DNA from 3 places in the Streptomyces longhuiensis genome. Region 1 is predicted to be linked to each of the others. Evidence: riboswitches for the same ligand, from Rfam matches in the RefSeq annotation. Region 1 holds a riboswitch; each other region holds the start of a gene.
What was found. Region 1 has a riboswitch for cobalamin ahead of LGI35_RS38025 (CbtB domain-containing protein). Riboswitches for the same ligand answer to the same signal wherever they lie in the genome.

Region 1 (10,432 bases):
ACTTCGTCGCCGCCTCGTTCGGCGCCACGCTGAGCAAGGGCGGAGTGGCGCCACGCGACCAGTTCGCGAAGCTGGGCGTACCGGCGTACCTCTCGCCCTCCGACTGTGTCGGCAAGAACAACAGCGGCGGCGGCGACGGTGCCCGCACCAAGACCCTCGGCATGGAGACCGTCTACGGCGAAGTCCGCGACCTCGCCGCCGTCTTCGATGTACGCGAACGGGGCGAGCGGCTCGTCTCCGCGCTCAAGGCCCGCGTGAAGAAGGCGACCATCGGCATCGACGCCTCCCGGACGACCCTCCTGTACTGGTTCGCCAACTCCGACTCCCCCTACATGGCAGGCTGTTGCGGAGCGCCCGGCGTCATCACCCGTGAGGTGGGGGCGAAGAACGTCTTCGACGACACCCGCGACGAATGGCCCCAGATCAACTGGGAGACGGTCGCCGACCGGGACCCGGACGTCCTCGTCATCGGCGATCTCACGCGGCGCTCGCAGACCGCCGAATCCGCCGCCAAGAAGATCGAGTTCCTCGAGTCCGACGCCGTGACCAAGAACATGACCGCCGTGAAGAAGAAGCGGTACGTGCTGCTCAGCGGGCAGGCCATGAACCCGACCATCCGTACGGTGGAGGGCGTGGAGCAAGTCGCCGCGAAACTACGGGCGTTCGGACTCGCCGGATGAGGAGCGTGGAAGCGTCGCCCCCGCCGCCCGAGGCGCCCTCTGAGGTCCCTCCTGAGGCTGCGCCGCCACCCGTCACCGGGAAGCGGCTTCATGCGGTGCGCGGCGTGCTCGCCTGGCCGACCGGTTTCGCGGTGCTCATCGTGTCCGTGGCCCTGGCCATCACCATCGGCCCGGCCGACATCGGGATGACCGATGTCTGGTCGGCCGTTGCCGCCCACCTCGGCCTGGGCAAACCGGAGTTGACACCCATCCGCGACGGCATCGTGTGGAACCTGCGGCTGCCGCGCACCCTGCTGGCCGCCGTGTGCGGCGCGGGGCTCGCGGTGTGCGGCGCCGTGATGCAGTCGCTGCTGCGCAACCCGCTCGCCGACCCCTTCGTCCTCGGCGTCTCCTCCGGCGCCTCGACCGGCGCGGTCCTGGTCGTCGTACTCGGCGTCGGCGGCGGCGCCCTGTCGGTCTCGGGTGGCGCCTTCCTCGGCGCGGTCGTCTCCTTCGCGCTGGTACTGGTGCTCAGCCAGGCTCTCGGCGGCTCCACCGACCGTGTGGTGCTGTCCGGGGTGGCCGCCATGCAGCTGTTCTCCGCGCTCACCTCCGTCGTCGTACTGACCGCGGCGGATGCCGAGACGACGCGCGGCGTTCTGTTCTGGCTGCTCGGCTCGCTCGGCGGGGCGGGCTGGACCGACGTCCGGATGTGCCTGGCGCTGCTCGTGGCGGCGCTCGTGATCTGCGTCGCGCACGCCCGTACGCTCGACGCCTTCGCGTTCGGGCAGGACGCCGCCGCGTCGCTCGGCGTGAACGTGGCCCGCACCCGCCTGGTCCTGCTGTGCACGACCGCCCTGCTCACGGCGGCACTGGTCAGCTCGGCCGGCGCGATCGGCTTCGTCGGCCTGGTGCTGCCGCACGCGGCGCGGGCCCTTGCGGGTCCGGGGCACGCCCGGCTGCTGCCGGTGACGGCGCTGGCGGGCGCGGTCTTCCTCGTGTGGGTGGACACGCTCGCCCGCACCGTCCTCGACCCGCAGGAGCTGCCGGTCGGCGTGGTGACCTCGCTGATCGGCGTACCGGCCTTCGTCCTCGTCCTGTACCGCACCCGGAGCCTGCGCCGATGACCGTTCCGCCGATGCGCACAACCACCGCCGAGGGACTGCGGGCCGACCGCGTCCGCCGCGAAACCGGCGGACACCTCATCCTGGACGGCGTGAGCGTGCACCCGGCGCCCGGAGGCATCACGGGCCTCGTCGGACCCAACGGCTCGGGCAAGACCACGCTCCTGCGTCTGCTCGCGGGCATCCTCACTCCCCAGGCCGGAGTGGTGACCCTGGACGGCTCACCGCTGAGCACCGTCGGCCGCAGGGACTTCGCGCGCCGTGTCGCCGTGGTCGAGCAACAGGCCGACACACAGGTCGAGCTGACGGCCGAGGACGTCGTACGTCTGGGCCGTGTCCCGCACCGCAGGGCATGGATGCCACCGTCGGCGCAGGACGAGGAGGCCGTACGTTCCGCGCTCGCCCGCACCGATCTCACCGACCGGGCGCACCGGCACTGGCACACGCTCTCCGGCGGTGAGCGCCAGCGCGTCCAGATCGCCCGTGCCCTCGCGCAGCGGCCACGCGAACTCCTCCTGGACGAGCCGACCAACCACCTCGACATCCAGCACCAGTTGGACCTCATGGACCTGCTGGCAGAACTCCGGCTCACCAGCGTCATCGCCCTGCACGACCTCAACCTGGCCGCGATGTACTGCGACCAGCTGGTCGTGCTCCGGCAGGGGCGTGTGATCGCGGCCGGTACCCCCCGTGACGTACTCACCGAAGAGCTCATAGCGCGGGTCTACGGTGTGCGCGCGACGGTTTTCCCGGCCGCCGAGCCGGGGGAGCGCCCGTACATCAGGTTCCTGAGGACGTCCGCTCCCTGAGACGGCACTGCCGTACCGCACACCAGGCTTCCTGGCAGCGGCCATGAGCAAGATCACGGCGAACGGCCCGGTCTTGGCCGTGCGCTCCTTACGCGGTACGGTCTGACCGATATTGACGACGGCAACGCGGAAGCCGGTGGGAATCCGGCACGGTCGCGCCACTGTGAGACGAGCCACTCGCCCGGACGGGCGGGGACCTCGCGAGTCAGACCCGCAGCTGTCGTACTTGTGCACCACCGAGATGGGACGCGAACTCCCAGAGGAGGTCCTGCCATGGCGCAGACCGTCGCTCAGCCGACAGCCACCACCCCCGTTCTTCCCGCAAAGCTGCCCCTGAAGGCGATTGCCCCGTGGGCAGCCTTCTTCGGCATCCTGATGCTGGTCCTGCTCTACTTCGTCGGCGCCGAACAGGGGGCGACCGCCGTCGTCTCCGGCGAGAGCGTTCATGAATGGGTGCACGACGCCCGCCACCTGCTCGGCTTCCCCTGCCACTGACGAGGGACGCCGCAAAGCTCATGAACTCCGCAACAGTGAGAAACCTCCTCGTACGGGGCATGCTCGCCGGCCTGGGTGCCGGTCTGCTCGCCCTGGTCGTCGCCTACCTCCTCGGCGAACCCAGCGTGGACAGCGCCATCGGCTACGAGGAGGCCCACGCACCCGCGCACCACCACGAGGTCGAACTCGTCAGCCGCAGCATGCAGTCCACCGCGGGCCTCGCCACCGGCATCCTGCTCTACGGCGTCGCCTTCGGCGGCATAGCCGCCCTCGCGTACTGCTTCGCGCTCGGCCGCGTCGGCCGCTTCACCCCGCGCGCCACGGCACTCCTGCTCTCCGGCGCGGCCCTGCTCGCCGTGTACGTCGTGCCGTTCCTGAAGTACCCCGCCAACCCGCCGTCCGTCGGCGATCCCGGGACCATCAGCAAGCGCACGACGCTGTACTTCCTGATGATGCTGCTCAGCGTGCTGCTCGCCGTCGCCGCGGTGATCATCGGGAAGCGGCTCGCGCCCCGCCTGGGCACCTGGTACGCCACCGTGGCAGCGGTAGCGTGCTTCGTCCTCGCGATCGGGCTCGCGTACGCGTTCCTGCCGGTCGTCAACGAGGTACCGAAGGACTTCCCCGCAGCGCTGCTGTGGCGGTTCCGCACCTCGGCCCTCGCCATCCAGCTCACTCTGTGGACCGGATTCGGCCTGATCTTCGGCGAGTTGGCGCAGCGGCAGCTGGCTCCGCGCACGGGCGCGGTCCCGTCCGGCAAGGCAACTCCCGTACCCCACTGAGAGAACCGCGCCACAGGACCCAGGCAGGCGATCGAGCGCAGAGGGCCGCCGGAACCGTCCGGTCGGCCCTCTCGCTTTTTCCGAGGGCGGAGACCCGCGTGGCCAGACACCCCCAACCGCGCCACATCACACTCGGCGGCCGCGAGGCGGTCGCGCTGTCCCTGGAGGAGTACGAGCAACTGATCGCCAGCAGACGGCAGATCGGCGGCCAGAGTGCCCGCGTCCGCGTCCTCGCGCAGCGGGTGAAGGAGAGCGAGGAGCTGCTGAGGGAGATCGAGTCACTGGTCGGCTGCCCGTCGCACGGCTGCCACGGCCTGCCGGACCGAAGAGGGAACGAGGGGCGGGGCGGCGAGGCGGGCGAACCCGCGGGAACGAGGGACAGCGACTGTCTGAGGTGCGCGCTGGCGGCACTGCTCCTGCGTCATCGGGAGTCAACGGGCGCTCCGCCGGGGGCGGTTGGCGAGGAATGCTGCTCGCCGTCGAGTCAGTAGGGGGCGAGGCGTCCAGTACGGGTCAGCCCCCGGCGCCGTCCTCCGACGGGCCCAGCGGTCGTCCGAGCCGAAGGTTCCAGCGCCCGGAGCGCCCGCTGACGTCGGTCGCCGTCAGGGGCGGTACGTCGAGCCGCCAGAACGCCGACCCGGGCACGTCGAGGATCTTGACGGCCACGGCCCGCACCACCTCCGGCTCCACCACGGCGAGTGTCCGTCCGTCGAATTCCGCCGACGCGTCCAGCCGGCGCGCGACCCGTTCGCACAGCGCACGTACGGACTCCCCGCCGTGCGGCGTGGCGCCGAGGTCGGAGAGCCAGAGCGCGATGCCGGCCGGGTCCTCGGCGCTCACCTCGTCGAGGGTCAGGCCCCGCCAACGGCCTACGTCCAGCCCGGCCAGCTCCGGCTCCTCGACGGCATCGAGGCCGAGGGCCTCCGCCGTCTCCCGGCAGCGCACGGTGGGGGACACCAACAGCCGGTCGGCCGCGGGAAGGGAACCGGCCGCCGCCCGCGCACGTGCCGCGGCGCTCGCGTCGAGCGGGCACCCGTCGTCGAACCGGGCCTCCCGCAGAGCCCGGCTCGTGGCGGCAGTGATCAAGGTGACGCGACTGGTCACGGGTTGAGCCCCCTCTTTGCAATGTGCCGAGACGCGCCAGGCCCGCTCGTCCACCCCCTGGCGGCGCACGGCACGACTACGGACGCGTCTCGCGTTCCTTCTTGACGGCGCGCAGGACCACGAACTTCGGGTCGCTGGCGATGAGTTCACTGTTGCCGAACAGGCGCCGCAGCTTCACGTGGTAGCCGAGGTGGCGATTGCCGATGACCCACAGTTCACCGCCCGGACGCAGCGCGTCCCGCGCGTCGGAGAACATGCGCATGGCCGTGGCGGCGGTCGTCGCCTGGTGCGAGTGGAACGGCGGATTGTTCAGGACGAGGTCCGCACTGCCCGCGGGCAGCTCCGCGAGACCGTCGCCCACGAGGAACTCCGCCCTCGCCTCGGGGTGTTCGGTGGGGTCGATGTTCGCCCGGTAGGTCGCCTCGGCCGACGCCACCGCCTGGAACGACTCGTCCGTGAACACGATCTCCGCGCGCGGGTTCTCCAGCGCCATGGCCGTACCGACGACGCCGTTGCCGCAGCCCAGGTCCACGACGCGCTCGGCGCCCTCGCTGCGGGGTAGGTGTTGGAGCAGGAACCGGGTGCCGATGTCGAGGCGCTCGGCGCAGAACACACCGGCGTGGTTGGTGACGGTCCGGCCCGACACGGGGCCGACCCCGTCGGGCAGGGCGTATGTGTGCGGCCACGGGTTCCGCGGCCGCGCGAGCGCCGGGAACGGCGTCGTGAAGATGAGCCGCGCCTTCTTCTCGGCGAGGGACGTGCGGGTCGGGCCGATGATCCGCTCGAACAGCTTCAGCGTCGAGGTGTGGATCTCCTTGACCATGCCGGTCCCGATCACCACGGTGCCGTCGTGGACGGCGGGCGCGATGCGGTGCAGCTGGTCCTCGAGCAGCGCCAGGCTCTTGGGGACGCGCACGAGCAGTACGTCCACGCGCTCCGGCGGGGTGTCCTGGGTGGTCAGCAGCCGTACCGCGTTCTCGTCGAAGCCGGCCCGGTCGAGGTTGGCGCGGGTCGCGCGCTGCCCGAGGTACGAGTCGGAGATCGCGGTCGGCCGGTCGCAGTGCCGGGCCAGGGACGTGGCGAGGGCGCCCCACCGGTCGCCGATCACGACCACCGACCCCGACAGATCGGCGGCGCTGTCGGCGAGATGCCGCAGCAGGTACTCGTCCGCGGCATCCCATGCGCGCAGCGTGTCGCGGGGATCCTCGGGGAAGCGGGCGAGGTCGAACTCGCCCCATGACGTCTCGAAACGGTTGCTCATCGTGCCGCCAGGCTAGCGGAGGCGCAGATCAGCGGGGCCGGGGGCGGGGCCGTGGCGCGGCCGAGTCGGGGCCGACCGGCCCAGCGGCCGACCCCTGCCGTACGGCTCAGGCGTCCCCTCCGTACGGCTCAGGCGTCCCGTGCCGTAGGGCTCAGGTGCCCCGTGCCGTACGGCTCAGGCGTCCCCTGCCGTACGGCTCACGCGTCCCGTGCCGTGCGGCTCACGCGTCCCGTGCCGTGCGGCTCAGGCATCGCCGAAGTCGCCCGCGAACGCGGCAGCCATCCGCAGATGCGGTCCTGCCTCCTCGTGACGGCCCTGGCGCTCCAGGGTGCGCCCCAGCATCAGACGGGCGTAGTGCTCGACCGGATCACGCTCGACGACCGTGCGCAGTTCGGCCTCGGCACGGCCCAGCTGGGCCGAGTGGTAGTACGCGCGGGCCAGCAGCAGCCGCGCCGCCACCTGCTCGGGGATCTCGGCGACCAGGTCGTCGAGGATCTGCGCCGCGAGCGTGTACTCCTTGGCGTCGAAGAACTTCCGCGCGCGCTCCCAGCGCTCCGCCGGGGTGCCCTGCGTGTAGTAGTTGGTCGTGTTCACCACTGGTGCCTCCTCGACCGCTCTCAACGGCACGGACCCGGCGCATATTCCGTCCTGGTGAGCGCGCGGGTCCACCCGTACGCGTGCCTGACGGGACGGCCCGGACGGGTCTAGGTTGTGAGCCATGAGCAATCTTGATCGCGAGGCGGTGCCGACCATGTGCGGCGGCCGGGGCTTCGTCGTGGCGGAGCCCGTACGTGAACTCCTCTCCCCCCGGCGCGTGAAGCTCGGCGAGTCCACCGAGGTCCGCAGGCTGCTTCCGAACCTCGGCCGCCGCATGGTCGGCGCCTGGGCCTTCGTCGATCACTACGGGCCCGACGACATCGCCGACGAACCCGGCATGCAGGTGCCGCCCCACCCCCACATGGGCCTGCAGACGGTGAGCTGGCTGCACGAGGGGGAGGTCCTGCACCGCGACTCCACGGGCAGCCTCCAGACGATCAGGCCCCGCGAGCTGGGACTCATGACGTCCGGGCGTGCCATCAGCCACTCCGAGGAGAGCCCGCGCCCGCACGCCCGCCTTCTGCACGGCGCGCAGCTGTGGGTCGCGCTGCCGGACAGTCACCGCCACACGGAGCCGCGCTTCGAGCACCACGCCGATCTGCCCGAGGTCACGGCCCCCGGCCTGAGCGCGACCCTGATCCTCGGCGAGCTCGACGGCGCCGTGTCGCCCGGCACGACGTACACGCCCATCGTCGGAGCGGACCTCAGCCTCACGCGCGGCGCGGATGTCAGCGTCCCGCTCGAGCCGGACTTCGAGTACGCGGTCCTGTCCATGTCGGGCGAGGCCCACGTCGACGGCGTCCCGGTCCTGCCCGGCTCCATGCTCTACCTGGGCTGTGGCCGCACCGAACTCCCCCTGCGCGCCGCGTCGGACGCGTCCCTCATGCTCCTCGGCGGCGAGCCGTTCGACGAGGAGCTGATCATGTGGTGGAACTTCATCGGCAGATCGCAGGACGACATCACCCAGGCCCGGGAGGACTGGATGAGCGGGTCGAGGTTCGGGGAGGTGAAGGGATACGACGGCGGTCCGCTGGCCGCACCCGAGCTCCCCGCAGTACCGCTCAAGCCCCGGGGAAGGGTGCGCTGAGCCGGTTCTCCCGGCGGCTATGACTCGGAGCGCGGGGTGTGAGTGTCGTCATGGGGGATGACGCGGCGCCAGATCTCGCGCTGGAACTGCTGGGCGGTCATGTCGATGTGCTCGGCCATGAGGGTCTGCGCGTCGGTGGGTTCGCCGGCGGTGATGGCTGCGGCGATGGCCTCGTGCTGGGTGGCGGCCACCTGAAGGGAGCCACCGGCGAGTCCGGCCAGGCCGATGGTGGTGACCTGCCGTTGCAGGCGTCGTACGGCGTCGACGGTGGCCGTGTAGAAGGTGTTGGCGGCGGCCGTGGCGATGGCGGTGTGGAAGGCCTCGTCGGCGAGGGTGAAGGCGTCGATGTCGTTGTCGTGCGCGGCCTGGGTGGACCGGTGGGCCGCTTCGCGGACGGCTTTCACCTGGGCGGGGGTGGCGCGCTGGGCCGCCAGCTGAGCGGTGGTGGTCTCCAAGTGGCGTCGGAATTCGAAGAGTTCGTCGACCTGGTGCAGGTCCGCGGGCAGGAAGTTGGCCAGGGACCGCTGCCAGGAGGAGTGTTCGGGTTCGGCGACGTAGATGCCGCGTCCCTTCTGCACGGACAGTCGGCCGAGGGCGGAGAGGATCTTCACCGCTTCGCGGACCACGGTGCGGGACATGCCGACCTCGTCGGCCAGGTCCTTCTCGGTGGGCAGCCGGTCGCCGGGCTGCAGCCCGGCCCGCACCACGTACTCGAGGATGCGCTCGGCCGCGACCTCGTAGCCCGGCCGGTACGCGCCACCGCCCGCGGCCCCCGACGCGGCCGTCTTCCCGGCCGTGCTCCCGGCCGCGCTCTCTGTCTGGCTCAACGCCGGTCCCTCGCTTCCCTCTTGAGGCCCCCGGTCTTCACGCCCTGACCTCACCCCGTCGCATGTTTCCGATACATCAGACGCTTGGCGGTCAGTGAATCACAGCCACCCTCTTGACGCCAGGGCCGCACAGCCCCAGAATCCGCCCCGCCCTGCCAGGGCCTGCCGCAAGCAATAGCGTTGCCTCCTCCGTGGGAGTCGCCGCAGCCCCCTGGTGACTGCAGGACCGGTTGTCCCGTCCCTCGCGTGCGACGCGCGACGGATGGATCCGATACATACCAGCTCTGCGACAGCCGTGCCCTGGTTCCGGAGGTCGGCCGCGTCCGGGCGGGGTCTCCGGGTGACCGTCCAAGTCCCCTGCTCCGAGCCGAAATTGACGCTGAATGGTCTGCGGTCATGGGCCTCTGGCGTCCAGAAGGTTGTTGTGCTTCACTGGCCGCCGAAACTCTGATGTATCGGAAACATGTGGTGGAGTGAGGTCAGAGCGTCGGAACCTGGGGCCCGCCATCTCCACCACGGTCCCCACGCCCCCACGACCAACTCCAGCCATTGCCATGGCCCTTGCCGTGAAGGACATGTATGCGAATCACCGATGTTTCTGTGGAGCTCGTCGACCTGCCCGCGCAGCCGGCCTTCCGATGGCGGGCCGGGCTGCCGGGCTCCGAGCCGGCGACGGTGGGCGCGATCCTGCGCGTCCACACCGACGAGGGTCTGGTGGGCGAGGCCCACACGCGACGCGGGGTGATCGTCGCCGACCTGGTCGGCCGCCGCATCCGGGACGACCTGATCGGCCGCGATCCGCTGATGCGCGAACTGCTGTGGCAGCGCCTGTGGGAGCTGGACCGGATCGAGGAGCTGCCGATCTACGCCCTGGGCCTGGTCGACGTGGCGCTGTGGGACCTGGCGGGCAGGGCGGCGGGACAGCCCGTCCACCGGTTGCTGGGCGCATACCGCGAGGCCATACCCGCCTATGCGAGCACCGTCACCTTCGGCAGTGTCGAGGAGTACCTCGATGTGTCCGATCAATGCCTGGAGCTGGGGTACGCCGCCATCAAACTGCACGGCTGGGGGGACCCGAAGGCGGACGCGGCTCTGTGCCAGAAGCTGCGGGCGCACGTCGGCGACGACATCCCTCTGATGTACGACGGCTCGGCGGGGTTCGACCTCGCCGACTCCGTCTACGTCGGCCGCGCTCTCGGTGAGGCGGGGTACCTGTGGTACGAGGAGCCGATGCGGGAGTTCAGCGTGACCGCCTACCGCTGGCTGGCGGAGCGGGTCGACGTACCGCTGTTGGTCGCGGAGACCTCGGACGGCGCGCACATGAACGTCGGCGACTTCATCGCGGCCGGCGCGGCGGACCGGGTCAGGACGAGTGCCCAGTACAAGGGCGGCATCACGGGCGCGCTGCGCATCGCGCACCTCGCCGAGAGCTACCAGCTGCGGGCCGAGGTGCACGGGAGCGGAGTCGTCAACGCCCATCTGTGCATGGCGATACCCAACACCACCTACTACGAGTCCCTCGTGTACACCAATCCCGTCGTGCGTGAACCGTCGGTGGCAGCCGACGGACAGGTGCACGCGCCGACCGCCCCCGGCATCGGATTCGACCAGCCGGGCTGGTGACCCGCGCCGACCCAGCTGCGTGCGCGGCAGAGCTGACGGTGCACCAGGGCCGTGCCGCGCACGAGGA
Region 2 (10,432 bases), 5.6 Mb from region 1:
GCGCTCCACGTACGAGGCGCCCATCGCGGCCGCGTCGAGCAGCAGGTCCACCAAGTGGTCGTGCAGCAGGTTCACTTCGTCGACGTACAGGATCCCGCGGTGCGCGTCGGCGAGGAGTCCCGGCTCGAAGGCCTTGACGCCCTCGGCGAGCGCCCGCTCGATGTCGAGCGCGCCGACGAGCCGGTCCTCGGACGCGCCGACGGGCAGCTCGACCATGCGGGCGGCACGTGAGGTGCCGGGTCCGCTCTCGTGCGGCCCGTCCGGGCACGCCGGGTCCGGGGCGCCGGGCGCACACGAGAACCGGCACCCGGCGACGACCTCGACCTCCGGCATGAGCGCCGAAAGAGCGCGTACGGCCGTCGACTTGGCCGTGCCCTTCTCGCCGCGCACGAGCACACCGCCGACGGCGGGGCTGACCGCGTTCAGCAGCAGGGCAAGACGCAGGTCGTCCTGCCCGACGAGCGCGGTGAACGGATAGGGGGTACTCACTGGTCGTCGCCCTCCAAGTCGCCCTCAAGTTCCAGATACGTGGCCCGCAGCCGCTCCAGCGTCTGCGCGTCCGGCTCGGCCCACAGCCCCCGCTCGGCCGCTTCGAGCAGCCGCTCGGTGATGCCGCGCAGGGCCCACGGGTTGGACTTCTTCATGAAGTCCTGGTTCTCCGCGTCGAAGACGTACTCGGCCGACAGCTTCTCGTACATCCAGTCGTCGACCACGCCGGCCGTCGCGTCGTACCCGAAGAGGTAGTCGACGGTCGCCGCCATCTCGAAGGCGCCCTTGTAGCCGTGTCGGCGCATCGCCGCCATCCAGCGCGGGTTGACCACACGCGCCCGGAACACCCGGTGGGTCTCCTCGCCGAGCGTGCGGGTCTTCACCTGGTCGGGCACGGCGGAGTCACCGACGTACGCCTCGGGGGAGGACCCCGTCAGATGCCGCACCATGGCGACCATGCCGCCGTGGTACTGGAAGTAGTCGTCGGCGTCGACGAGGTCGTGCTCGCGGGTGTCGACGTTCTTCGCCGCCACGTTGATGCGCCGGAACGCCGTCTCCATGTCGCCGCGCGCGGCCCGCCCGTCGAGCCCGCGCCCGTACGCGTAGCCGCCCCACACCGCGTACACCTCGGCGAGGTCCGCGTCGGACTGCCAGTTGCGGGCGTCGATCAGCGGCAGCAGACCCGCCCCGTACGCACCCGGCTTCGACCCGAAGATCCTGGCCGTGGCCCGCCGCCGGTCGCCGTGCTCGACGGCGTCCTGTTCGACGTGCGCCCGGACGTAGTTCTGCTCGGCGCTCTCGTCGAGCGCGGCGACGGCCTGCACGGCGTCGTCGATCAGACCGACGACGTGCGGGAAGGCGTCACGGAAGAAGCCGGAGATACGGACCGTCACATCGATGCGCGGGCGCCCGAGTTCGGCGGCCGGCACGATCTCGAAGCCGGTGACACGGCGCGAGGCGTCGTCCCACACCGGGCGGCAGCCGAGCAGCGCGAGGATCTCCGCGATGTCGTCGCCCTGCGTACGCATCGCCGAGGTGCCCCACACCGTCAGGCCCACGGACTTGGGGTACTCGCCGGTGTCGGCGAGGTAGCGCGCCACCAGCGAGTCGGCGAGCGCCTGCCCGACCTCCCAGCTCAGCCGCGACGGGATCGCCTTCGGGTCGACGGAGTAGAAGTTACGGCCCGTCGGCAGCACGTTGACCAGGCCGCGCGTCGGCGACCCGGACGGTCCCGCCGGCACGTATCCGCCGTCGAGCGCTCGCAGAATGTGCCCGATCTCGTCCGTGGTGCGCGCGAGCCGGGGCACCACCTCGCGGCACGCGAACTCCAACACCGCCACGGCGTCGGGGAGTTCGGACCCGACGACGTCCCGGACGAGCGCGGGGACGGCCGCGGCGTCCCAGCCGCGCTCCTCCATGCCCTCGGCCGCGCGCCGGCACAGCTGCTCCAGGAGGTCGATCGCGTCGGCGGCGCTGCGGGCGGGGCCGTCGACGAGGTTCGTCAGCTCCACCGGCACCTTCGCCGGCGCGCCCGGCTCGCCGAGCAGCTCCTTCTCCACGAGCCCGAAGTGCTCGGCCAGGCAGGCCCGCAGGCCGGGCAGCGCGTTCGCGGTGCCGCCCCACACCTGCGAGGCGCGCAGCACGGCGAGCACGAGGTTCACGCGCGGCTCGCCGACCGGGCCGCCGCCCAGGATGTGCAGACCGTCGCGGATCTGCACGTCCTTGATCTCGCACAGATAGCCGTCGATGTGCATCACGAACTCGTCGAAGTCGCCGTCGTCCGGCTGCTCGTCGACATGCAGGTCGTGGTGGAGCTCGGCGGCCTTCACCAGCGTCCAGATCTGGGCGCGCACGGCCGGGGCCTTGGTCGGGTCCAGGTCGGAGACGAGCGCGTACTCGTCGAGAAGCTGCTCCAGCTTCGCCAGGTCGCCGTACGTGTCCGCGCGCGCCATCGGCGGGACGAGGTGGTCGACGACCGTGGCGTGCCCGCGGCGCTTGGCCTGGGTGCCCTCGCCCGGGTCGTTCACGATGAACGGGTAGATCAGCGGCAGCTCGCCGAGGACCGCGTCGGGCGCACAACTCCCGCTCAGACCGAGGCCCTTGCCGGGCAGCCACTCCATCGTGCCGTGCTTGCCCATGTGGATGACGGCGTCCGCGCCGAAACTGTTCTCCAGCCAGCGGTACGCGGCCATGTAGTGGTGCGACGGAGGCATGTCCGGGTCGTGGTAGATCGCGATGGGGTTCTCGCCGAAACCGCGCGGCGGCTGGATCATCACGACGACGTTGCCGAACTGGAGCGACGCGAGCACGATGTCGTCGCCGTCGACGTAGAGGGAGCCCGGCGGCTCGCCCCACGCCTCCAGCATCCCCTCGCGCAGCTCGGGCGCCAGCTTGTCGAACCAGGCGCGGTAGTCGGCGAGCGGCACCCGCGCGGGCGCCGAGGCCAGCTGGTCCTCGGTGAGCCACTCGACGTCGTGGCCGCCCGCCTCGATGAGCCGGTGGATCAGCTCGTCCCCGTTGTCCGGGTAGCCGTCGACGCCGTAACCGGCCTCGCGCAGCGCGTCCAGGACGCGGACGGCGGAGGCGGGCGTGTCGAGGCCCACCGCGTTGCCGACCCGCGAGTGCTTGGTCGGGTAGGCGGTGAAGACGACGGCGAGCTTCTTCTCACCGTTCGGCTTGTGGCCGAGACGGGCGTGGCGCACGGCGATCCCGGCGACGCGCGCGGCCCGCTCGGGGTCGGCCGCGTACACGGGGACGCCGTCGGGGCCCTCCTCCTTGAAGGAGAACGGCACGGTCACGATCCGGCCGTCGAACTCGGGGATCGCGACCTGCATCGCCGCGTCCATCGGCGACAGGGCGGCGTCCGACGCCTCCCAGGCCGCCTTCGAGGACGTGAGGCAAAGACCCTGCAGGACGGGGATGTCGAGGTCGGCGAGCGCGCCGATGTCCCAGGCCTCCTCGTCACCGCCCGCGGACGCCTGCGAGGCGTGCGTGCCGCCCGCCGCGAGCACCGTCGCGACCAGGGTGTCGGCCTCGCCGAGAAGCTCGTACAGGCCGGGGTCGGCGCCGCGCAGCGAACCGCAGTACACCGGAAGGGAGTTGACGCCGCGTGCCTCGATCGCGTCGCACAGCGTGTCCACGAACGCCGTGTTCCCGGACAGCTCGTGGGCGCGGTAGAAGAGCACGCCGACCGTCGGGCGGCCCTCGACGCGCGCACGGCGGCCGTGCACCCCGAACTCGGGCATCTTCTGCGGCTCGGCGCTGTGCCGCTCCTGCGTGCTCCCGGCCCGGCCGTGCCCGTTGACGAGCACGTCCTGGACGAGGAAGCGGGCCAGCTCGACGAGGTTGCCCGGGCCGCCCTCGACGAGATAGCGCAGCGCCTCGGCCACGGCGCCCGCGTGCACGGTCGACTCGGCCATCAGTTCCGCGTCCGGGACGCTCTCGCCGCCGAGCAGGACCGTCGGCACGCCGGACGCCTTCAGCGCCGCGAGCCCGTCCTCCCAGGCGCGCTTGCCGCCGAGGAGCCGTACGACGGCGATGTCCACGCCGTCGAGCAGCTCCGGCAGTTCGCTCTGCACGTCGACGCGGGTCGGGTTCCCGATCCGGTAGGGGGCGCCGGAGGCCCGGGCCGCCAGCAGATCGGTGTCTGCGGTCGACAACAACAACACTGTGCTCATGCGGGCGCTCCCGGTGGAATGAAAGGCAGTCCTGACGGAGCGCCGGACTCGATGAGCCGCCACAGCGCGTCCGTGTCCGCGTGTTCTTCGATCAGATCGCCGAGCCGGTCGAGCTGCTCCTCGCGCAGCGCGCCGAACGACGTGTCGGGCGCCGGTACGAAACGACGGCCCGCGCCGGCCGCGACCTCGCGCAGGAACGCCCGGCGGAAGCCGTCCGCCTCCAGCGAGCCGTGCCAGTGCGTGCCCCAGACGGAGCCGACGCGGCACCCGTCCAGGAACGCCTCGCCGCCCGTGACCTCGGCGACCCCGTGATGGATCTCGTAGCCCTCGACGCGCTCGCCGAGCGCCTCGCCGACGGGCCGGGCGAGGGTCTTCTCGCGCTCGAACCGCACCCGCACGGGCAGCAGTCCGAGCCCGTCCACTGCGCCCGCGCGCGACTCGACGTCGTCCTCGATGCGCTCGCCGAGCACCTGGAAACCGCCGCAGATCCCGAGGACCGGGCGCCCCTCGGCGGCCCGGCGCGCGAGGGCGTCGGCGAGGCCGCGCTCGCGCAGCCACTGAAGTGCCTTGACGGTGCCGCGCGTTCCCGGCACGACGACCAGGTCCGCGTCGACGAGCTCCTCGGCCCGGTCGACGAACCGCACGACGACGCCCGGCTCCGCGGCCAGCGCGTCCACGTCGGTGAAGTTCGACATCAGCGGCACGGCGCACACGGCGACGCGCAGCACGTCCTCGCCGACGGGGGCCGTCGTCCGTGACTCGCGCACGGAGCCGCGCAGCGACACGCGCAGCCCGTCCTCCTCGTCGATGCCGAGGCCGTGCTGGAAGGGGAGCACTCCGTACGTGGCGCGCCCGGTCAGGTCCTTGAGCATGTCGAGGCCGGGCTCGAGGAGGGAGACGTCCCCGCGGAACTTGTTCACCAGATAGCCGGCCAGCAGCTCCTGGTCCTCGGGCGCGAGCAGCGCCGTCGTGCCGAAGAAGGACGCGAAGACGCCGCCGCGGTCGATGTCGCCGACCACGAGCACGGGCAGCCGCGCGGCCCGCGCGATCCCCATGTTGACGATGTCGGTGCGGCGCAGGTTGATCTCGGCGGGAGAGCCCGCCCCTTCACAGATCACGGCGTCATAGCTGCCCCGGAGTTCCTCCAGGCATCCCACGACGGTGTCGAGGAGTGCTGCCTGGCGCCCCCCGTGCAGCGCCTTCCCGGGGGACACCGCACCTGACAGCGGCTTCGCCGCGGCACCGGCCTCCCCGAAGAACCCGCGGGCGCTCAACTCGCCCACCGGCTTGCCCATGAGCACCACCTGGCTGCTCCGGTCACCGCCCGGCTTCAGCAGTACGGGGTTCATCAGGGCGCTCGGCTCGACGCGGGCGGCCTGCGCCTGCATGGCCTGGGCACGGCCGATCTCGGCGCCCTCGCGTGTCACGAAGGAGTTGAGGGACATGTTCTGCCCCTTGAACGGCGCGACCTTCACCCCCTGCCGCACCAGCCACCGGCAGATGCCCGCGGTGACGACGCTCTTCCCGGCATCGGACGTGGTTCCTGCCACCAGCAGTCCGCCACCACTCACGACTTCCCCCTCCGCAACAGTGCCCGCCCGGCGACACACACGCCGAGGGCCAGCCAGCTCACGCGCCGCGAGAGCCGCGCCGCCCGCTCTACGTCGGCGGTCTCCACGGACCGGCCCGACGCGTTCAGTACGGGCCGGTGCTCGACCCGCCCGCCGTACGACAACGTGCCCCCGAGCCGCACCCCGAGCGCCCCCGCGAACGAGGCCTCGACGACACCGGCGTTGGGGCTCGGGTGCAGCCGCGCGTCCTCGCGCCACGCGGTGAGCGCGCCGCGGGGACGGCCGCCCGCGACCGCGGCGAGCACGCCGGTCAGCCGCGCCCCCGGCCAGCCCGCCACGTCGTCGAGGCGCGCGGAGGCCCAGCCGTAGCGGCGGTACCTGGCCGACTTGTGCCCGACCATGGCGTCCAGCGTGTTCACGGCGCGGAAGGCGACGAGCCCGGGGACCCCGGCGACGGCGCCCCACACGAGCGCGCCCACGACGGCGTCGGAGGTGTTCTCGGCGACGGACTCGACGACGGCCCGCGCGATCCCGTCCGCGTCCAGTGCGTGCGGGTCACGCCCGCACAGATGCGGCAGCCGCTCGCGCGCCGCGTCCACGTCACCGGCGGCCAGCGCGCCCCCGATGGCGCGCGCCTCGCGCCCCAGCGACGTACCGCCGACGACGGCCCAGGTGGCGGCGGCGGTCAGGGCGATGGAGGCGGCGGGGGAGCGGCGCACGGCGCGCGCGGCGAGGCCACCGGCGACGGCGGCGCCCCCGGCGCACATGGCGGTGTGCAGCGCGCCCCACCCGCGGTGGTCACTCCACAGCACTCGCTCGACGGCGCCCGCTGCCCGTCCGAACGCGGCGACCGGATGCCCGCGGCGCGGATCGCCGAACAGGAGGTCACCGAGGAGTCCGGCGGCGCTGCCGTACGCGAAGACGCGCTCGGCTCGCACGGTCAGCCCGCCGCTACGGCGAACGGAACCCTTGTACTCGTTCTCGGCGGGAGCACCCGCAACTGGCAGCCGCGCATGGCGATATGTCCTCACTCAGGGTGTCCACGCCCTGGTTGGAAGAGACCGGCGGCGAGAGTTCCTGGCTCGCGGGGATCACTCCCCGGTGACAGTGGCGGGACCGCGCCGGATTCGCACCGGCTTCCTCTCCTGCTGCCGTAGATGGCCCCGGAAGTCCACCACGCTCCGCGAACGCCCGTCAACTTGCCGTTGACCTGCGAAGGGAGAGTGTGCTGAGGCACACACGAAGCGGGGTGCGGGACGCCTTCGCGTCCCGCACCCCGCAGTCCTGCCGGTTACCTCCGGTCAGGCGACGATCAGGAAGATCCCGTATCCGACGGCCGCCGCGCACAGGGCGAAGCAGGCGTACGCGCCGGAGACGGCCAGCGCCGCCGAGTTGCCCCGGGCCGCCGCCGAGTCCCGCTTGGTGAGGCCGACGATGCCGAGGGTGAACAGGCCCACGAGGGCCACCGTGATCACGAGGCTGACTCCGAACACGGAGCCGAGTGCTGCCCAGTCGATGTGCATAGCGCTGCTGCTTCCTTAGACCGTGGCCGGTCGCGCGGGCTCCGCCGAGGGCGGGGCGGGCGAGGCGGGGATGGTGGTCTTCACGTCGGTGTCCAGGTCGCCGACCGTGCCGGTGGGCGGCGGGGTGACGGCCGCGATCGCGGTGGTCACGACGCCGGCGGGCTCGTCCGTGACGTCGTCGTCCGTGACGTTCGTGTGGTCGACCGAGTTGCGCCGGGACAGCGCCCAGATGGTGCCCGCGCCGGCGATCAGGAGCAGCGCGGTGACGGCGACGCCCCACGAGCCCTGCTTGGTGAGGAACTCGGCGCCCGCACCGACCAGACCGGCGGCCGGCAGGGTCAGGCCCCAGGCGATGAACATGCGGGTCGCGGTCGACCAGCGGACGACGCCGCCCTTGCGGCCGAGGCCCGAGCCCATCACGGCGCCGGAGCAGACCTGCGTCGTGGAGAGCGAGAAGCCGATGTGCGAGGAGGCGAGGATCGCGGTCGCGGCGCTGGTCTGGGCGGCGAAGCCCTGCTGCGGCGCGAGGTCCGTGAGGCCCTTGCCCATGGTGCGGATGATGCGCCAGCCGCCGAGGTAGGTGCCGAGCGCGATGGCCGTACCGGCCGAGACGATGACCCACATCGGGGGGTTCGCGCCGGGGTTCAGGACGCCGCCCGTGATCAGGGCGAGCGTGATGATGCCCATCGTCTTCTGCGCGTCGTTCGTGCCGTGCGCCAGCGAGACCAGGCCCGCGGAGGCGATCTGCCCGGCGCGGTAGCCCTTGGCGGTCGCCTTCTGGTCGGTCTTGCTGCCTATCCGGTACGTGAGCCGGGTGGCCAGCATCGCGGCGATGCCCGCCACGAGCGGCGCGGCGACGGCCGGAAGGAGGATCTTGGTGACGACGGTGCCGCCGTTGATCGACGACCAGCCCATCGACATCACGGCGGCGCCGATGAGGCCGCCGAAGAGAGCGTGGGAGGAGCTGGAGGGGAGCCCCACCAGCCAGGTCAGGAGATTCCACAGGATGGCGCCCACCAGCGCCGCGAAGATGACCTCGGTCTTGAGTCCGTCCTCGTTGATGATGCCGCCGGAGATCGTCTTGGCGACCTCCACGGAGAGGAAGGCGCCGACGAGGTTGAGCACGGCGGACATGGCCACCGCCGTCTTGGGCTTGAGAGCGCCGGTCGAGATGGTGGTGGCCATCGCGTTGGCTGTGTCGTGGAAACCGTTCGTGAAATCGAACACGAGAGCGGTGACGATCACGATCCCGAGGAGAAGCGTGATGTGTTCCATTTACCCAGGCTTCTGTTGGACGTCAGTGGCTCGGCGACCGTAGGCAATCTGAGTGAACGGAAGATGAACTGAGGCGGGCGGTGCGGTGACCCGAAGTGGAGTGCCGCCACTCCGTTGGGAACGGGGCGGCGGCACGGGGTCGTCCGTGAAGCGGAACGGTGGCCGAATCAAGCGGAAGTAGGCCCTCCGCTAGCCGTGGGCGAACCTCCGCAGCTGAGCCTGCGAACCGTTGAAGAGATTCTGGTCACCCGGCAGTCCGCCGCCGTTGTCGTACTGCCAGAACGTCCAGTACGACCAGCCCGAGGGCAGCGCCCCGGCGGACTCGTCGTAGCGCGCGAGCCAGAGCGCGTGGTTGCCCGCGAAGGCGGTGCTGTTGCCCGTGCAGCTCTTCCACCAGCGGTAATTGGTGTAGATCACCGGCCGGCGGCCCGCCCTGCTGCGCACCTCGTCACTGAACGACCTGATCCAGGAGATCATCTTCGCCTTGCTCAGGCCGTAGCACTTCTTCGAGCTGTAGGGGTTGTACTCGATGTCGAGCGCCGGCGGCAGCGTCCAGCCGTCCGCCCGCCACGCGCCCCCGTTGCGTACGAAGTACGAGGCCTGCGTCCGGCCGGACGACTTGTTCGGGAGTGCGAAGTGGTACGCGCCGCGGATGATGCCCGCGCTTCGCGCTCCGCCGTACTGCTGGTCGAAGTAGGGGTTGCGGTAGGTGGTGGACTCGGTCGCCTTGACGTAGACGAACCGCGCGCCCTTGCTCTTGGCCTTCTGCCAGTTGACGTTCTTCTGGTGCGACGAGACGTCGTGTCCCTTGGTGCCGCCCGCCGCGGACGCCGGGGCCTGCGCGAGAGCGGTCCCCCCGAATGTCAGGGCGGCCAGTGATGTCGCGGTCGCGATGTGCGTACGGCGACGGAACGGTTTGTGACCACGAGCCATATATCCCCCCGAAATGGCGACGTGCATGACAAATCAAACCGGAGGTTACCGGAAGATCCCTCCATGCCCGTCGATCTCCAGCCAATCGTTTCCAGGCGGGCATTCATGCCCATTCGTGCGCTTCCGGACTCCTGGGCTGCGCACGGAAGTGCCCCGGCCCCACGACCCGCGCGGGCCCGCCGCGCGGCTGGCAGGATGCGGGCATGGCGGAGGAACCGGGCGGTGCGGGGCAGGGCGCGGACGGGCTCGCGCAGGCGTGGAGCGCGCTCGTGGCGACGGCCCGGCGCACCGTCACCGACGGCCTCGTCGTCGGGACCTCGGGAAACGTCTCGGCGCGGATCGGCGACACCGTCCTCGTCACACCCAGCGGGGTCCCCTACGACGAGCTCACCCCGGGCGACCTCGTCGCCGTCGGCCTCGACGGCCGGCAGAGCGCCGGAACCCTGACCCCGACCAGCGAACTCCCGATGCATCTGGCGGTCTACCGCGCCACGCCGGCCCGCGCCGTCGTCCACACCCACGCGGTCCACGCCACCGCCGTCTCCACCCTCGTGTCCGAACTACCGCTCATCCACTACATGGCCGCGGCCCTCGGTGGACCCGTCCGGGTTGCCCCGTATGCGACGTACGGCACCGAGCGGTTGGCCGAGAACGTCCTCGACGCTCTCGAAGGGCGGACAGGCTGCCTGCTCCAGAACCACGGCACCCTCACCTACGGCGACACCCTCGCCGCCGCCTACGACCGCACGGCCCAGCTCGAATGGCTGTGCCGCGTCTGGCTCACCGCGAGCGCCCACCCGCACCACACCCCGACGCTCCTCACCCGCGACCAGGTGCGCGAGGTGGAGGAGAAACTGCGCGGGTACGGGCAGCGGGGCTGACCGCCACCGGGCGCCCGGCGGCCGCGCCCCACTGGCCGGTCGGAGCCCGGGCACCGACACTGGGACGGTGCGCACCGCCAGAG
Region 3 (10,432 bases), 6.6 Mb from region 1:
GCACCACGGGCGCGCTGCTGGAGCAGGGCCGCCGTGATGAGGGAGGCGGCCACGCAGAGCCAGCTGACGAGGAGCGCGACGAGCACCCAGGTGCGGGCGGCCTGCGGAGCCGCGGCGGTCACCGCGCCGACGGCCGCTCCGGCCACCACGAGGACGGCGAGGGGGACGGCGAGCGTGGGGCGCCGCGACGTGGGTGTTCGGCGCGGCCTCGGGCGGGCAGGCACTGGCATTCCGCGGTCCCATCGGTGCTTGCGTGCGGGAAGGTCGTGGCCGATCGGCTCGAATCGGCCGCACGGCCGGTCCCACCAACGGGATGGTGATCTTCCGGCACGTATGTGGCGCTCATGCTAGCCACCGCGCGCGGTGAGAGAACCGGGACAATGAACGCAGAGCGCCCGGCGGCGAAGTTCGTCGTGAAGTCGTCAGCCTGTCCGGGGACCGTGGTAGCGAACTTCGCCGTCAGGGGTGTGGCAAATGGGGACAGGTGTACGGGTGTTGGGTGCGGCCGGGCGTGAGTGGGCTCGGGACGGGGCGCGTTCACCGGTGCGGTGGCCGGTGAACGGCGGCCCTGAGCGGCTCTCGCGTTACTGTCGAGGGGCTGTTTTCAGCCAACCCCGGCCGGATGGCCGATGCCGCGTCATGGATGTGGAGCCTCGGAGGGTCCGGTTCGGCCGGCCACAATGGCGGCGATTGTCGGCAAAGCGCGGTTGGTCAGGGGCGGAACGGATGTACGGCGCACTTGCCTCGTGTGTGACCGTCGGCGGACGGACAGGTCAGTCCTCCTGCGGGGCGCGCGTCCTGCGCCACAGCACGTAGGCGGCCCCGCCCGCGAGCGCCGCGCCGAAGCCGATCCGGCCCAGGTCCACGCCGCCGTCCGCGGTGCTGCCGACTCCGGCGCGCGCGCCGCGATAGCCGCCGTCGCGTGTCACGTTCATCGGGGTGCTCCACTGCCTGCCGTCGGGACACACTCCCTGCACGGACACCTGCGAGCTGGTCCCGACCTCTCCGGCGAGGCGTGCCGTCCCCCGGTACTGGGTGCGCCCGTCCCGCCCGCTCCCGCCGCCGTACACGGGGAGTGAGACGGAGCCGGCGGCGAAGGCCTGGGACCGGGCGGTGATGGAGCCGCCCCGCCCGCCGCCGGCGCAGGAGACCGTGATGTCGACGGAGGACGAGGCCGCCACCGTCGAGGGGGAGAGGAAGGCCTCCGCGAAGGACTCGCCGTCAGACGAGCCCCGGTCGCGGCCCCCGTCCGACGAGCCCCGGTCGCGGCCCCCGTCCGACGAGCCCCGGTCGCGGGGCCCGTCGTCCGAGTCGTTGCGGCTCAAGGGGGCGGTCCGGCCCACCGAGTCGGTCCGGCTCACCGCGTCGGGTGCGGTCACCGCGGCGGGCGCGGCGACGGGGTGCTGTGCTGCTGCGGTCCCGGGCGCGAGCGCGGTGAGGCAGGCGGTCGTCGTGATGACGGTGGCTATCGGGCAGAACATGAGGCGTCTCCGGTCCCTGTGCCGCAGCGGCAGGGGGAGCTGCGGTCCTGGTCAGGACGCTAGTGAGCCCGGGCGGGCTGCGCCCGCAGGGTTAGGCCGATCGGACGTCGCCCGCGTCGGCGGCCGGCTCGCGATATCCGGCCGCGGTGGCCGCCACGAGCAGGGTGCCGACGAGGAGCGGCCAGCCGAGGCCGTGGTGCAGCACGAGCAGCGCGCCGAGCGTGGCGCCCGCGACCATCGCCACCACGGAGACCATCCGCCGCCCCGTCCGCACACCGGTGCCGCCCGCGAGCGAGGACTCCGAGGCGAGCCCGGTCAGCGTCATCGTGAGGACCGTCGTGGTCATGTCCGGGACCGCGAGCTTGCGGACCGTCGCGTTGCGCAGCCCCATCGCCCCCGCGAGGACGGCGATGAGGGCGTACGTCGCCTCGCCCGGCCACGCGAACGCGACGGCCGTCGCCACGGCGAGCAGGACCGCCTCGGTGACGAACACCGACCGCACCCAGATCTCCCGCGCCCGCTCGGCGAACACTCCGGTCAGCCGTCCGGCGCACACGGCCCCCGCGAGGAACGCGCCGAGACAGGTGAGCGATCCGAGGGCGGAGAACCCGGGAGCGCCCGCCGCGGCGAAGCCCATGACGACGACGTTGCCGGTCATGTTCGCAGCGAAGACGCGGCCGAGGCCCAGATAGCTGACGGCGTCGACGATTCCGCTCACGACCGTGAGGACCGTGAGGGCCGCGGGGAGGGTCGACCGGCGCGGCACGGACGCGGGCGCCGCTGGTGGATCGCTGGCTTCACTCACCCGCACGACCTTACGGAGTCCCGGTCCCGGCGGCCCGCCGGATCAGGTCCGCACGGCCCACCGTTCCTCGACCTTCGCAAGCCGCCAGTACCCGATGGCCGCCGCCCAGACGACGACGAACAGGCCCACGATGATGAACCCGACGTTGTCCAGGTCGAGCCCCGCTATCCAGCCGGTCACCGAGTCCCGCAGGTCGAGCTTGTCGTGCAGGACGCCCACGAGCTCGATGGTGCCGATCAGGAACGCGACGGCGATCGAGAGGCCGGTGATGGCCAGGTTGTAGAACACCTTGCGCACGGGGTTCGAGAACGCCCACTGGTACGCGAAGTTCATGAACGTCCCGTCCAGGGTGTCGAACAGGCTCATTCCCGCGGCGAACAGGAGCGGCAGACACAGGATCGCGTACCAGGGCAGTCCGGCCGCCGCGCCGCTGCCCGCCATCACCATCAGCGTGACCTCGGTCGCCGTGTCGAAGCCGAGGCCGAAGAGGAAACCGAGCGGGTACATCTGGCCCGGCCGGGTGATGGACTTGGTGAACCGGCCGAGGATCCGGTTCATGAATCCCCGTGAATCCAGGTGCTGTTCGAGCTCCGCCTCGTCGTACGAGCCCGCGCGCATCGCCCGGAACACCCGCAGGATCCCCACCAGGGCCACGAGGTTGAGCGCCGCGATGAGATAGAGGAAGGACCCGGAGATGGTGGTGCCCATGACGCCGAGCGTCTGATGGGTGGCGGAACCCTCGTTCATGATCCGCCCGGCGAGCTGGGTGCCCCCGGCGATCAGCGCGGCGAGCACGACCACCACGCTGGAGTGGCCGAGCGCGAACCAGAAGCCCACCGACACCGGGCGCTTGCCGTCGGCCATCAGCTTGCGGGTCGTGTTGTCGATCGCGGCGATGTGGTCCGCGTCGAACGCGTGCCGCATCCCGAGGGTGTACGCGGTGACGCCGAGGCCGATGCCGAAGGCCTTCGACCCCACCTCGTAGTGCTCCGGTACGACGAGCAGGAACAGCACGCCGAACGCGACGACATGGAGCGCGGCTATCACCGCCAGGAGCCCGGCGGTGCGGACGGTGTCCTCGCGCCGCCAGTGGAAGGCGTCGCGTCCGGTCTCCGGGGGCTTTACGGGCAGGGCCATGCGGTCACGCTCCAACACCTCGTGGAATCACTTCGTGAGATGCCGTGGCCGGTCTCCTGGCTGACGGGTGTCCGCGTCCGCCCCTGCCTTCCCAGCTGCGCGCGGCAGCCAGTGGCGTGGTGGGGCGAGGCGTCCCGAGTCGTCTCGTCGCCGAGGGACCCGGGGCCCGATCACAGTGGCGAGGGCCGCTTCGGTCTGGGTCCTTTGAGGGACCGTCACCGAATTCCCGAGCGCCACGGCCCGCCCACACTAGAGGCCGGTCGGCGGCGCCTGCAAGGCTGCACACCTGCGTAGGTGTGCGCGGGTATTCAAGATCACATCGGCGGCTGCGAGGATGGGGTCATGCATCTCGTCCCTGCCGAGCGCGCCGACCGCCGCACGATCGACGGCCACCGGGTCTGCGAGGCCATCGCCGCGATCGGTGAGCCAGGACATGTCCGCGCCTGGGCCGACCGCTTCTCCCTGCTCGCCGATCCCCGGCGCCTCGCGCTGCTGCTCGCGCTGTACCGGGCGGGGCCGCTCGCCGTGTCGGATCTCGCCGTGGCCACGGGCATGAACGACCCGGCGGTCTCGCAGGCGCTGCGGCTGCTGCGCGCGGCCGGCGTGGTCGTGGGGGAGAAGGAGGGCAGGATCGTGCGCTATCGCGTCGTCGACGCGGCGACCGCGGATCTGCTCGAGCACTGCGCGACGGACGGCGCGCACTGACACGTGCGCGCCGTCCTGGTCGGTTTCAGTCCCGTAGGGCGGCGGCCCGCCGGCGCGCGGCGGCGATCTCCGCGTACGTGAGGTCGCGGCCCTCCCAGTGCGAGCCCTCGACCGACTTGCCGGGCTCCAGGTCCTTGTAGACCTCGAAGAAGTGCGTGATCTCCAGACGGTCGAACTCGGGGATGTCCTCGATGTCCCGCAAGGACGCATGGCGCGGATCGTGCGCGGGCACGCACAGGACCTTCTCGTCCATGCCCTTCTCGTCCCGCATCACGAACATGCCGATCGCCCGGCATTCGACGGTGCAGCCGGGAAACGTCGGATCGCCCACGAGGACGAGCGCGTCGAGCGGATCGCCGTCGCGTCCGAGGGTGTCGACGATGTATCCGTAGTCCGCCGGGTACTGGGTGGAGGTGAACAGCATCCGGTCGAGCCTTATGCGGCCGACGGAATGGTCCATCTCGTACTTGTTGCGGGAGCCTTGGGGGATCTCCACGGTGACGTCGAACGCGTGGACCGCGTCGGTGCCGTGGGCTGCGTCGGTGTGTCGGACCTCGTTGTCCAAGCCGGCCTCCTCGTCCACCTCGAGTGTGCTCCCGGGAGTGCGGGCGCGTCAGCCGATCGGGAACTCCAATTCGGGCCTGTCCCACATCACGGCGGGCGGCGCGGCGGCCGCGGTGCCGGTGCGGACGGCTCCCGTGCTGCGGTAGAAGCCCTCGGCGGGCGGGTGCGAGACCACGCGGACCGAGGCGAGTCCGGCGGCGCGCGCCTCGTCCTTCATATGGGTGACGAGCAGCCGCCCGATGCCGAGCCCCTGCGCCGCGTCGGCGACGAACATCAGGTCGAGCTCCGGCGGCACGAGTGTGAGCGCGTAGAACCCGAGCACCAGGTCGTCGGCGTCGACCGCGACGAAGACACGATGAGCCTCGATGTAGTCGGGGCCCACCCGGTAGCCGGCCACCATCGACGCGTACGGGGCCTCGTAGGCGCGGGACGTACGGACGAGCCGGGTCAGCCGCTTGGCGTCGCGGGCGGTCGCCCTGCGCACCCGGACCGCCCCGCCGTCCCCCGCGCCTCTCGGGACTGTAATGCTCGAAGTCATAGTGAGAGTATTACGCATCCTGTCGCGCCGATCGACCGGGGACCTGGTACCGCGGCCGTCTCACGCGGTGGGCACGGTGGACTGCACCTGCCGCAGGAACGTCGCGTTGTCCGGCGTCTGCCGGATCCGCTCGACGAGCGTCTCGAGCCCGGTGTGCCCGTCCCGCGACTGAAGAGCGCGCCGCAGCCCGCGTACGACCGCCAACTCGGCCTCCGGCAGCAGGAGTTCCTCGCGGCGCGTGCCGGACTGGGCGAGGTCGACCGCGGGGTGGATCCGGCGCTCGGCAAGGGTGCGGTCGAGGCGGATCTCCATGTTGCCCGTGCTCTTGAGCTCCTCGAAGAAGTAGTCGTCGGCGCGGGAGCCGGTGTCGACGAGCGCGGTGGCGAGGATGGTGAGCGAGCCGCCCTCCTCGGCGAGCCTCGCCGCTCCGAAGAACCGCTTGGGCCCGATCAGCGCGGAGGCGTCGACACCGCCGCTGAGCGTACGTCCGCCGGACGAGGCCGTGTTGTTGTGGGCGCGGCACAGGCGCGTCAGGGAGTCGAGGAGGATGACGACGTCCCGGCCGTCCTCGACGAGCCGCTTGGCACGCTCGACGGCCAGTTCGGCCAGCGCGATGTGCGCCTTCGCGGGCTGGTCGAAGGTCGAGGCGAGGACCTCGCCGCGCACCGAGCGCCGCATGTCGGTGACCTCCTCCGGCCGTTCGTCGAGGAGCACCACCATCAGATGGGCCTCGGGGTGGTTCGTGGCGACGGACGCGGCGAGCTGCTGGAGCAGCACCGTCTTGCCGGTCTTCGGCGGCGCCACGATCAGCCCGCGCTGCCCTTTGCCGATGGGGGTGAACAGGTCGACGACGCGGGGTGTCACGCCGCCCTTCGCGGTTTCGAGACGCAGCCGCTGCCGCGGGTGCAGGGGAGTGAGGTCGCCGAACCGGGGCCGCCCGCGCAGTTCCTGGACGGGGCGCCCGTTGACGCGCTCGACCTCGGCGAGGACGCGCGGCCTGCCGCAGGTCCCCTGGATCAAGTCGCCCTTGCGCAGGCCGAGTCGGCGGATCAGGGCGGCCGGGACCTGGACGTCGTGCGACGTCGGCAGGAGGTCGGCGAGGCGCAGGAACCCGGGCCCGCTGCCCGGGATGTCGAGGACGCCCGAGGCCTGGACCGCGATCTCCTCCTTCGGCTGCGTCGTGAACGCCTTTGTGGTGGTGGGGGGTTCGAGTGTGGTGGTCATCGGAATCGGTCCTTTCGCGGACGTTCGTACGAGAGCATGAGTGAGGGGGATCCGGCGGGAGCGGGGCGGTGACTGCACGCCCCGCGAGGCGGGCGGGCGAAGAGGCCCGTGAAAGCCCTGAGAAGCCTGTGGCCGGGGAGAAGCGATGCGGGGTACGGCGCGTCGGCGCCGCCTGGCGCATCGCTGACATCGATTCGACGAATCCCGCTGTCGCGGCGATTCGGAGAGGGGGACGGGCACCGGCGCCGAAGAGGCGGCTAGCACATGTGCCATTCGCACTGTAACACCATGGGGGCGCCGTCCCGCAAGGGCTCACGTCACGGGCCGCCGTTCTCGGCCGCCCCGTGACCCTTGCTCGACCCCTTGAGCACAGCCCCCGTGACACTGGGCGTGGCGGCCTATGCTGAGCCCCGATGTTCGCACCCGAAGGCCCCACAGTCCGGGAGCTCGCCGTCCAGGCGCTGTCCTCCGTCGAGCACGGCTACGACCTGCTCGCCCCCAAGTTCGACCGCACGCCGTTCCGCACGCCCCGGTCGGTCCTCGGACCCGTGACCCGTGCCCTGCGCGTCATGGGTCCCTTCGAGCGGGGACTGGACCTGTGCTGCGGGACCGGCGCGGGGTTCGGCGTCCTGGCGCAGGTGTGCCGCGAGCGGCCCGTCGGCGTCGACATCAGCGCGGGCATGCTCACCGCGGGCCGCGCGGCCCACGGGAGCGGCGCTGACCTGGTGCGCGGCGACGCCCTCGCCCTGCCCTTCGGCCCCGCCTTCGACCTCGTCGTCAGCTTCGGGGCGTTCGGCCACTTCCTGCCGAGGCAGCGGCCCGCCCTGTTCGCCCAGGTCCACTCCGTGCTGCGGCCGGGCGGACGCTTCGCGTTCCCGGTGCCGGCTCCCGCGCGGCCCGGCTCCCGCGGCTACTGGTCGATGCTGGCCTTCGACGGCGCGATGCGGGTCCGCAACGCGCTGTGGCGGCCGCCCTTCGTCATGTACTACCGCGGCTTCCGCCTCGGCGACGTACGGAACGAGCTGGTCAGGGCCGGTTTCGACGTGGAGCTCCGGGCGCTGCCCGAACTCGGCGAGCGCTCCGACGGCAGCCCCAGGTGCCGCCTCCTGGTGGCCACGAAGGCCGGCCCGCCGCGCTAGACGTCGGTCTCGGGCGCCCCGCCCGCCTGCCGTACGTCCTCGTGGAGATGCACGATCAGCCAGCGGCCGACCGCGGGGTCCTTGCGCAGGACCGCCGTGTTCCGCAGCAGCTCGGGACGGAGCGGGGTGCCGTCCGGGCCGGGCGTGTACGCGACGCGCAGCCAGTAACGCAGGACCGCCGTGTCACCGAAGACGTCGACCACCGGGTCGTACGGGCGAAGCCCGCTCCCCACGGGCCCGTCCCCGGACTCGGGCCGCTCGTCCCGCACCCGGTCCAGGTCCGGCTTGCCGAGCAGCAGCGGCTCGGCGGCCGGGTCCCAGATCGTCGCCTCCGGGTCGAGCCGGGCGTCGATCTGGGCGCGGTCCCCAGTGGCGTACGCCTCGTACATGCCGGTCACGACGGACCAGACGGCGGCCACGTCGCCGGGCGCCGCGCCCGGCCTGGCCAGTGCGGGGCGGGCGGACACGGCGGACTCGGGCATGAGGGCTGCTCCTGGTCGGACGGGGGAGGCGCGCCGGGGCGGCGCCGATGCCAGGCCACCGTAACGGGTCGTCGGTGACGGGTGATCCGTCGGGCCGGAGCGAGGCCCGGGCAGGCGGGACAGCGACGCGGCGCGGCTACGGGTGTGGCCGGTTCGCGGCCTGTGCCGTGGGCCGGCGGTGCGATGAGGGCGTGGTGTCCTGCGGGAACGTGAGCTGGCCGCTCATCCACCGCATGGCCGGAGCGATCTCCCGCTGCCATGTCGTGAAGTGGTGGCTGCCGCGCGGCAGGATGATCTGGGCCGACGTCATGGGCGGCTTCACCGCGTGCAGGAACCTCATCGTGTCGCCGTAGTCCTTCTCGCCCGACCTGCTGCTGGCGGCCAGGACGGACACGCGCGGTACCGGCAGGTGCTCCAGGCGCCAGACGAGGTCGTGCTCGCGCCGCCGCCGCGCGGCGCCGGGACCCGAGCCGAAGAGGCTGCCGGTGGTCAGGTCGTCGCTGATCCTGTAGTCCGCCGACAGCGCCGCCGCCGACGTGTACACGCCGGGGTGGCGCAGGGTGAGCTGGAGCGCGCACGTGCCGCCCGACGAATAGCCGAGAGCGCCCCACGCGCTGGGATCGTGACCCACGCGGTACGACCGCTTGAGCGCCTGAGGCAGATCCTTCGTGAAGAACGTCTCGGCCTTCGGACCGCCGGGTACGTCCACGCACTCCGTGTCACGGGGCGGCGCGATCGTCGGGCGCACCATCACGATCACCGTCGGCTGGATCTTGCCCGCCCTCAGCAGCCGGGCGGCGGTCTGCGGGACCTGGAGGTACTGGGCGAGGTTCATGATGCCGCCCGGGTAGCCGCTGATCGCGACCATCACGGGGAAGCGCTGGCGGTGGAACTGCTTCTGGAAGTACTGCGGCGGCAGATACACGAACGCCGGGTTCACGGCCCTGCTGCGCCGTCCGACGATCTTGACCGAGTCGACCCGGCCGACCTGTGCGGCGGGCCCGTGCGGAAGGCCCTTCACCCGATCGAGGCCCTGTGGCCCGGCGGGCTGCACCAGACCGCCGCGCACCGCGCCGACCGTGGAGTGGACGCCGGACCGGCCGAGCGCCGTGACCTCGGCGGGAGCCTTGTCGACGTGGCCGAGCAACTCGTCCCACGAGCCGTAGAAGTCGAAGTTCGTGTTCACGGCGACGGCGAACGCGGTGAGGATCGTGAGCTGGGTCGCGCCGATCACGCCGAGGCGGCCGAGCACGGCCGCGGGCCCGCGTCGGGCGAGCCGCGGCCACACCCAGACCGCGAGCCCCACACACACCAGGGCGGCCAGCACTGTCGCGTACTCGAGTGCCCGGCTCGTCAGGCCCATGTCTTCCTCAACTTTCAGCAGTCATGTGCGCTGTTCGGCGGTTGTCACCGGGAAAGAGGCGCGATGACCGTGGCAGGTTTTGCCGGCCACCGCGTTCTTACCGTGCTCCTGTGTCGCTCTTACTCCAGCGAGGTGGAGCACTCCTACGCTCGGTCACTGTGAAACAACGCCCCGCCGCCGTGGCAGGTCACACGTGCCTGATCATCGGAATTCTGGACATCGCGTCGGCGATCTCCCCGCACATGCAGGAGACCCGCATAGAGCGCATCGCGCCCTATGTGCCGGGCCTCGCCGAGGAGGTGGCCCGCGCCGCCGCGCTCGCCGCGGGACTGCTGCTCGTGATGCTCGCCAGAGGCCTGCGCCGCCGTAAACGGCGCGCCTGGGAGGCGGCCGTGGGGCTGCTCGCGGTCAGTGCGCTCGTCCAGGGCGTGCGCCATCACGCCCTGATCCCCGCGACCGTCTCGGTCGTCCTGTGCGTCGCGCTCGTCGCCCACCGCGAGGAGTTCTACGCACTCGGCGACCCGCGCGGCAGAACGCGCGCCCTGTGGAACCTCGTCGTCCTCGGCGGCAGCAGCTTCGGGCTCGGCCTGCTCGTCGTCGGGGTGCGCGCGCACCAGGAGACGGGCCACGCCATCACGTTCGCCGACCGGGTCCAGGAGGTCGGCTACGGCCTGCTCGGCGCGTCGGGCCCCATCGCGTACCGGAGCGACCGGGCCGGCGACATCGTGTACTTCTCGCTGCTGGCGCTCGGCGTGGTCACCGCCGCCACCAGCGTCTATCTCGCCCTGCGGCCCGTGACCCTGCGCCCCGCCGACAGCGACGAACGGCTGCGCGCCCTGCTGGCCGACGAGGGGCGGCGTGACTCGCTCGGCTACTTCGCGCTGCGCGGCGACAAGAGCGTCCTCTTCTCGCCCTCGGGCAAGGCCGCCGTCGCCTACCGCGTGGTGTCCGGCGTCGCCCTGGCCGGCGGCGACCCCATCGGCGACCACGAGGC

Region 2: it holds a riboswitch for cobalamin, as region 1 does, so the genes downstream of both, LGI35_RS12870 (cobalamin biosynthesis protein) here and LGI35_RS38025 (CbtB domain-containing protein) in region 1, are expected to answer to the same signal.
Region 3: it holds a riboswitch for cobalamin, as region 1 does, so the genes downstream of both, nicT (Nickel transporter NicT) here and LGI35_RS38025 (CbtB domain-containing protein) in region 1, are expected to answer to the same signal.

The regions. Positions count from the first base shown of each region.
Region 1 covers NZ_CP085173.1:8,342,062-8,352,493, forward strand. The annotation lists gene LGI35_RS38010 (ABC transporter substrate-binding protein) at 1-680, shown strand, start outside; gene LGI35_RS38015 (FecCD family ABC transporter permease) at 677-1,786, shown strand; gene LGI35_RS38020 (ABC transporter ATP-binding protein) at 1,798-2,592, shown strand; cobalamin riboswitch at 2,674-2,828, shown strand; gene LGI35_RS38025 (CbtB domain-containing protein) at 2,866-3,087, shown strand; gene LGI35_RS38030 (CbtA family protein) at 3,108-3,866, shown strand; gene LGI35_RS38035 (hypothetical protein) at 3,965-4,357, shown strand; gene LGI35_RS38040 (histidine phosphatase family protein) at 4,380-4,970, opposite strand; gene LGI35_RS38045 (methyltransferase) at 5,047-6,231, opposite strand; gene LGI35_RS38050 (tetratricopeptide repeat protein) at 6,475-6,828, opposite strand; gene LGI35_RS38055 (pirin family protein) at 6,950-7,915, shown strand; gene LGI35_RS38060 (FadR/GntR family transcriptional regulator) at 7,933-8,742, opposite strand; gene LGI35_RS38065 (enolase C-terminal domain-like protein) at 9,322-10,365, shown strand.
Region 2 covers NZ_CP085173.1:2,740,287-2,750,718, reverse strand. The annotation lists gene LGI35_RS12885 (putative cobaltochelatase) at 1-489, opposite strand, end outside; gene cobN (cobaltochelatase subunit CobN) at 486-4,166, opposite strand; gene LGI35_RS12875 (cobyric acid synthase) at 4,163-5,737, opposite strand; gene LGI35_RS12870 (cobalamin biosynthesis protein) at 5,734-6,675, opposite strand; cobalamin riboswitch at 6,787-6,928, opposite strand; gene LGI35_RS12865 (hypothetical protein) at 7,039-7,260, opposite strand; gene LGI35_RS12860 (inorganic phosphate transporter) at 7,276-8,535, opposite strand; gene LGI35_RS12855 (lysozyme) at 8,725-9,468, opposite strand; gene LGI35_RS12850 (class II aldolase/adducin family protein) at 9,672-10,349, shown strand; gene LGI35_RS12845 (alpha/beta hydrolase) at 10,417-10,432, shown strand, end outside.
Region 3 covers NZ_CP085173.1:1,714,100-1,724,531, reverse strand. The annotation lists gene LGI35_RS08205 (sensor histidine kinase) at 1-230, opposite strand, end outside; gene LGI35_RS08200 (hypothetical protein) at 774-1,481, opposite strand; gene LGI35_RS08195 (YoaK family protein) at 1,573-2,286, opposite strand; gene nicT (Nickel transporter NicT) at 2,329-3,423, opposite strand; cobalamin riboswitch at 3,453-3,676, opposite strand; gene LGI35_RS08185 (ArsR/SmtB family transcription factor) at 3,766-4,128, shown strand; gene LGI35_RS08180 (inorganic diphosphatase) at 4,154-4,693, opposite strand; gene LGI35_RS08175 (GNAT family N-acetyltransferase) at 4,742-5,230, opposite strand; gene rho (transcription termination factor Rho) at 5,291-6,454, opposite strand; gene LGI35_RS08165 (class I SAM-dependent methyltransferase) at 6,868-7,593, shown strand; gene LGI35_RS08160 (YybH family protein) at 7,590-8,075, opposite strand; gene LGI35_RS08155 (alpha/beta hydrolase) at 8,212-9,438, opposite strand; gene LGI35_RS08150 (phosphatidylglycerol lysyltransferase domain-containing protein) at 9,597-10,432, shown strand, end outside.